Regions from separate parts of the Priestia sp. ST2 genome, predicted to be linked through region 1. Evidence: predicted binding sites of a transcription regulator. Region 1 holds the regulator's gene; the other holds the start of a gene.

What was found. The regulator Rex, encoded in region 1, represses fermentation and respiration genes when NADH is low (regulators of the CRP and FNR family bind a similar motif). The targets are predictions, from matches to a motif close to TTGTGAAATATTTCACAA.
Region 2: the regulator Rex is predicted to act here: its motif matches at 1,330-1,347, upstream of AC0KUU_RS22590 (AtpZ/AtpI family protein).

Annotation. Positions count from the first base shown of each region.
Region 1 is NZ_JBVVNT010000018.1:10,919-14,335, reverse strand. Features, by position in the region: gene AC0KUU_RS29470 (ABC-F family ATP-binding cassette domain-containing protein) at 1-541, opposite strand, end outside; gene AC0KUU_RS29465 (redox-sensing transcriptional repressor Rex) at 1,000-1,638, shown strand; gene tatA (twin-arginine translocase TatA/TatE family subunit) at 1,692-1,877, shown strand; gene tatC (twin-arginine translocase subunit TatC) at 1,893-2,648, shown strand; gene AC0KUU_RS29450 (YdiK family protein) at 2,674-2,901, opposite strand; gene AC0KUU_RS29445 (CPBP family intramembrane glutamic endopeptidase) at 2,898-3,417, opposite strand, start outside.
Region 2 is NZ_JBVVNT010000005.1:223,702-227,118, reverse strand. Features, by position in the region: gene AC0KUU_RS22595 (S8 family serine peptidase) at 1-1,263, shown strand, start outside; gene AC0KUU_RS22590 (AtpZ/AtpI family protein) at 1,561-1,782, shown strand; gene AC0KUU_RS22585 (ATP synthase subunit I) at 1,789-2,160, shown strand; gene atpB (F0F1 ATP synthase subunit A) at 2,179-2,889, shown strand; gene atpE (F0F1 ATP synthase subunit C) at 2,980-3,192, shown strand; gene AC0KUU_RS22570 (F0F1 ATP synthase subunit B) at 3,295-3,417, shown strand, end outside.

The DNA.
Region 1 (3,417 bases):
GCAGTTTTGCAAGAGCCAAGCGCGTTTTTTGTCCACCGCTCAAGGAGGAAATAGGGGTGCTATAGTCAAAGTTTGAGAAACGGAAACCGTGAAGAATAGATCGTGTATCCGCTTCATATTGATAGCCGCCTAAATCTTTGAACGTTACTTGAAGCTGATCGTACTCTTTGGTTAGTTTTTCGTATTGAACTGAATCATTAAAAATGTCTGGATCGCCCATCTTCGTTTCAAGCGTACGTAATTCTTTTTCCATCTTCTTTAACGGAGCAAAGACTGTCATCATTTCTTCCCATATGGAGAGTGTTGACTCAAGAACTGTATCTTGTCCCATATAATCAATGGAAACACCTTTAGGTTTAATAATTTCTCCGCTGTCATAAGAAAGCTGCTCAGCAATAATTTTTAATAAAGTTGATTTACCTGCACCGTTTCGTCCCACTAGGGCAATGCGGTCTTTTGATTGTACTTCTAACTTTATATTCGATAAAATGGGTTCTGCCCCATAGTATTTTGTAATACCGTTCAATTGTAGAATAATCATTTTTTCACCTCTAGTAGTATATCCATAGTGTATTTTAACATATTTTCAACTACAAGTTCTTCCTACAAGCGTTTGTAATTTTTAGAGGGACAAGAACAAATGATGAAGCGAATGTTTTGATTCATGAAATAAAATGATTTTACCTGCACATTTTATACAGGATACTATGTTAAAATAAGAGATAAGTGCATCTCTGAACTTATATATGATGGATGTAGAAAATCCGTCATGACTAACAAACGGATCCTTTGAAGGGCTAATTGCTTCGTTCTAGCTACCGACTTTAAGTATTCCTGGATAGACAAAAGGCGTCGGGGTGTGAAGCGGAGTATATATAAAACAAGAGAAAAGAGAGAGAATTGGAAGCGCTACCTCAAGGCGGTTGAGGCTTTGTGAAAGGTAATGCAATATGACTTGAAAATGTTAGTAATGACATACATGAACTGAGGGGGTACAACGTGAACACTGAACAATTAAAAATACCACAAGCAACGGCTAAACGATTGCCGCTTTATTATCGTTTTTTAAAAAACTTGCATGCTTCTGGTAAACAGCGTGTTTCGTCAGCGGAGTTAAGTGAGGCAGTGAAAGTTGATTCTGCTACTATTCGCCGGGATTTTTCTTACTTTGGAGCATTAGGGAAAAAGGGATACGGCTACAATGTGAATTATTTACTTACATTTTTCCGTAAAACGTTAGACCAAGATGAAGTAACGAAAGTAGCACTGATTGGCGTAGGGAATCTGGGAACGGCCTTTTTAAATTATAATTTTATTAAAAATAATAACACCAAAATTGAGTGCGCTTTTGATGTGATAGAAGATAAAGTCGGTACAAAAGTAGGCGACGTGCCGGTTTATCACCTTGACCAATTGGAAGATTATATGAGTGATGATATCTCAGTGGCGATTTTAACCGTTCCTGCCACTGTGGCTCAGCAAATTACCGATCGTTTAGTGAATTGCGGAATTAAAGGGATTCTAAACTTCACTCCTGCACGCTTAAACGTACCGGATGAGATTCGACTGCATCATATTGATCTGGCTGTAGAATTACAGTCGCTTGTCTACTTTTTGAAAAATTATCCTGTTGAATAAGATGGACTGTGTTACGATTTCCTTAAGTCTAAATTAATAAGGAGAGTGGGAATATGGGGATTGGAGCAGGCAGTTGGATTATTATTGCGATTGTAGCACTGCTTATTTTTGGACCGAAACGGTTACCGGAGCTAGGAAGATCAGTCGGGCAAACGCTTAGAGAGTTTAAGCATGCCGCTAGCGGTGCCTCAGAAGATCGTGAAAAAGATAAACAGCGTCAAGTAGATGACAAAGAGTAAAAGGGTGATCATAGTATGACCGAACAAGAAATGTCAATATATGATCATATAGGAGAGCTGCGAAAGCGCATTTTAATTGTTTTATTTTTCTTTGTCATTGCCACAATTGGCGGCTTTTTTATAGCGGATAAGGTTATTGTCTATTTACAGCATGCTGATGAGGCAAAAAATTTAACGATGAATGCATTTAGGCTAACAGATCCAGTTAAGATTTATATGCAGTTTGCTGTTATTATCGGCTGTGTACTTGCAGCTCCTGTTGCACTGTATCAACTTTGGGCATTTATTAGTCCTGGTTTATATGAAAAAGAGCGTAAGGTAACGCTTGGATATATTCCTGTTTCCATTTTTCTCTTTATCGGCGGTGTCTCTTTTTCTTATTTTGTGTTGTTTCCATTTGTCGTCGATTTTATGACGCGCGTTTCTGATGAGCTGAATGTAAACCAAGTGATTGGCATTAATGAATACTTTTCTTTTTTAATGCAGCTCACACTGCCTTTTGGCCTGTTGTTTCAGCTTCCTGTTGTCGTCATGTTTTTGACGCGATTAGGAATTATCACGCCTATGTTTTTATCTCAAATTCGAAAGTATGCCTATTTCGTACTGCTAGTTATTGCCGCACTTATTACACCACCAGAATTGCTCTCGCACATGATGGTGACAGTGCCGCTCTTAATTTTGTATGAAATCAGCATCATTATTTCCCGCATTTCGTATCGCAAAGTGTTAAAGGCAAGGGCAGAGCAAGAAAGAGAAGATGTTAGTATGTAAAAAAACCACTGAAACAGTGGTTTTTTTATTTAGATGAATCATCTTGATTTTTATATTGCTGCTGCAACTTTTTAATTTTATAGTGCAAGATAAAAATGCGCACCGCAAATCTGAAATCGAACGCGGCTACGAGTGCAAATAAGATCGTGGGGAAATTCCACACGGTTTCCTGAGCATTTTGAATAGCCAGGTAGGTGAATAAAACCCCCATAATAATATAAATAAACCCTCGTGTTAAAGGGATATTCTTCATAAAAACATGCCTCCAAAAATAAACTGCATTTGTTCTGCTTGCTTTTGCATTTCTATAATTTTATCTGCAAAAATAGTTTGAGATAAAATAACGACTGTATTCATCAACACGTGAGCAATAATGGGTACAATAATTAGTTTTGTTCTTGCATAAAGGAATGCAAATACAAATCCCATGGCTGTATACACGAGCAAATGTTTAAAATCCCAGTGTACGGCAGCAAAAATAAGGGAACTAATAAATGCAGAGACAAAGAAATTATATCGTTTGTGAAGAGAGCCGAAAATAATCTTTCGAAAAATAATCTCTTCTAGAATTGGTCCAATAACAGACGTAACGACAATTAGGAACGGCGTTGCTTTAACAAGATTAACAATATTTTGTGTGTTTTCAGATACTTGGGTAATGCCAAGAGCGTGCTCAATCATACCTGCTACAGCTTGACCAGCCATAGCCAGGAACACCCCAAGGACTGACCAGACCACAGTTACCGTTGTTCCCGCATGTTCTATACGC
Region 2 (3,417 bases), on a different contig from region 1:
ATGATGGCGCCAGTAGAAGGGTCTCGTCCATGGACGTTTAATCAAACGCTGCGTGTAATAAATGAAGAATACTTCAAAGAAGAGCAAAAGCATGCGTTGGGTAACGTCATTTTGCTAAAAGCAGAAGGAAATGTGGTTGAAAAAAAGATTAAACAAGCTGAACAGGCAGGAGCAAAAGCCGTTATTTTATATAGTCCGACTGAAAAAAGCATAATCGGTAAACTACAAGAATCAGTAAATATTCCAGTGATATGGGTAAGTAAAAAAAACGGTGATACCATTAATCAATACATTCAGTCTCAACAGCCATACTTACGCACTGGCAAGCAAGTGGTGCAAGACTTGCTCACATCTTTCAGTTCAAGAGGACCTGTAACGACTACTTGGGGAATCAAGCCGGACGTCGTCGCACCTGGTTACTTCATTAATAGTACAGTTCCTGGGGGATATGAACGCATGCATGGAACAAGTATGGCTGCGCCCCATGTAGCTGGAGCGTGCGCTCTTATTTTACAAGCTCACCCGAACTGGTCTCCTGAACAAGTCAAAGCTTCATTGATGAACACAAGTAAAGTAATGCAGCAGCTAAATGGTCAAACGTATCGCGTATATGAACAAGGAGCCGGGAGAATTCAAATAGCAAAAGCTGTCACAGCAGACTCTTTATTTTATCCATCTTCTTTATCTTTCGGTATTTTTACGCGCCCATCAAAGAAAGTCTTATCATTTAAAATTGATAACCAGTCTGATAAAGCAAAAACGTATCGCTTGAACGTTCCGAAAAGGGATGAAGGAGTGAATTGGGATGTTCCATTACCCGTCACGGTGCAGCCCCATCAGACAAAAGAAATAGCTGTCACTTTATCGGTGCAGCCCCGTTTTAAAAATAAAGGTATATATGACGGATATTTGGAAATAAATGATTCACGTGAAACATTTTCGCTTCCTTATATGTACATGGTTAGCATTCCAGATTATCCCCGTGTCATGGGATTGCAAGTAGCAGCGGAAAAAGAGAAAAATACGTATAGCTATGAACTGTTTTTGCCTGAAGGAGCAGATGAGTTAGGCGTTGCTCTTTTTGATAAGCAGTCTTTACAGTTTATATCGTATTTAGATGTTGACGTTGATGTAGAAAGAGGCATGAGAAAACGGAAAATAACGATCGATGAATCGCTTGTACCGGGAGCGTACCAAATATTTGCATTTGTGAAAAAGCATAGACAAGAGCATGTTGTAAACAGTACAATAACGATTGAATGAACCTCTTTAAATGTTTTCATTTGAAGAGGTTTTATGTGTGGCAGAAATGTGAACAATAAGAAGAGATTGTGAAGTTTTTAGCTTAAACACATTGACATTAAATATACGCTATTGTATGCTTACAGGGAATATAAATGATAAGGTTTTCAACCTGTGAAAACCGTTGATATTTCTGCGTATTTTATTAGCTGTTTTTACCTTTTTTAGCAATTTTTTTTGCCTTTCTATCATATATTGAGCTATAAAAACGATAGAGAATTCGGAAAAAAGAAAATTTTGCAAAAGGGGTATGAGCTTATGAAAGATCGCAACCGTCATCCTTTGCAAGCGATGGCATTAGTGTCAATCATTCTATCACAGTTAGCAGGTTCAGTCTTAATTGGCTTATTCTCTGGAAGATGGGCTGATCAATGGCTTGACACCGAACCACTATTTTTGATTTTAGGCCTTCTTTCAGGGCTAGCAGCAGGTGTTTTTATGATGCTGCGGACAGTCCACCATTTTTTTTCAGGAGATTAATAATTCATGCAGGATTTGCAGCACGTTTTTCCAAGACTTCGTTCATACATATTGTATTTGTTAGCATTATACGTTCTCGGCTGGGGATTTACAAGTTATAAGGCTGTTTTTGCAGGTTTAATTTTAGGAACCGCCCTGAGTTTGTATAATTTGTGGAACTTAGTAAGAAAGTTTGAGCAGTTTGGACAGGCGTTGGATGAGGGGAAAAAGCCCCGTTCAATTGGGACTGTTGTAAGATTTGCAACAGCTGCTCTCGCAGTTGTGATTACCATCTCTTATCCAAAAACCTTTCATATTATTAGTGTAGTTGTGGGATTAATGACGTATTACGTTGTCATTATCATAGATTTAGTTGTTCAAAATATGCGTAGAAGATAGAAAGAGAGGTGAACACAGTTGGGTCATGAATCACCAACTATAGAGTTTCTAGGCCTTACTTTTAGTCAAAGTAACTTGCTTATGGTTACCGTAGCTTCTGTTATTGTATTCTTAATTGCAGTTTTATGTACTCGTACTCTTGCTATGAAGCCAAGCGGTGCACAAAACTTTATTGAATGGGTCTTAGATTTTGTTAAAGGACTCGTTAATAGCAATATGGATTGGAAAACAGGTGGCCGCTTTTTGACGCTAGGTGTAACTTTACTTATGTACATTTTTGTGTCAAATATGTTGGGTCTTCCATTTGCCATCGTGATTGACCATAACTTATGGTGGAAATCGCCAACCGCTGATCCAGCAATTACGCTGACGTTAGCCGTTATGGTAGTTGTACTATCACATTACTATGGTATTAAAATGCGAGGGTTCTCTGCATACACGAAAGATTACTTCAAGCCAATGGCATTTTTATTCCCGCTTAAGATTATCGAGGAGTTTGCCAATACGTTAACGCTTGGCCTTCGTCTTTACGGTAATATTTATGCTGGGGAAATTTTGTTAAGCTTGCTAGCTGGTTTAGCAACAACAGGCTTCCTAGGTACAATTGGAGCTGCTATTCCAATGCTTTTATGGCAAGGATTTAGTATTTTTGTAGGCGCAATTCAGGCCTTCATTTTCACAATGTTAACGATGGTTTATTTATCTCACAAAGTGAGTAGCGACCATTAATTTATAAAGCTTTGTTCAAGTAATACCCAATTTGGACAAAACAAAACTTAGTTAAACAAAATCATATATATTAAGGGAGGACTTTATAAAATGGGTTTAATAGCATCTGCAATTGCGATTGGTTTAGCGGCACTAGGTGCTGGTATTGGTAACGGTCTTATCGTTTCTAAGACGATTGAAGGCACAGCTCGCCAACCAGAAGCACGTGGTACATTAACTTCAATGATGTTCGTTGGGGTTGCCTTAGTTGAGGCGCTTCCAATTATCGCCGTAGTTATTGCATTCATGGTACAAGGTAAATAATAATGTGTTACATGTGGCGAAGATCATTCAAAAGAACCTTCGCCATTACTTTATGTCTTTAATAAGTAAATTATATATGTGGAGTCTCTGAAGGGAGTGAACATGGCCGTGTCGAACATGTTTGTGTTAGGAGCAGCAGGCATTAATGGTGGAGATATTCTTTTCCAATTAGTGATGTTCCTTATCCTACTTGCGTTACTTCAAAAATTCGCGTTTGGTCCTGTA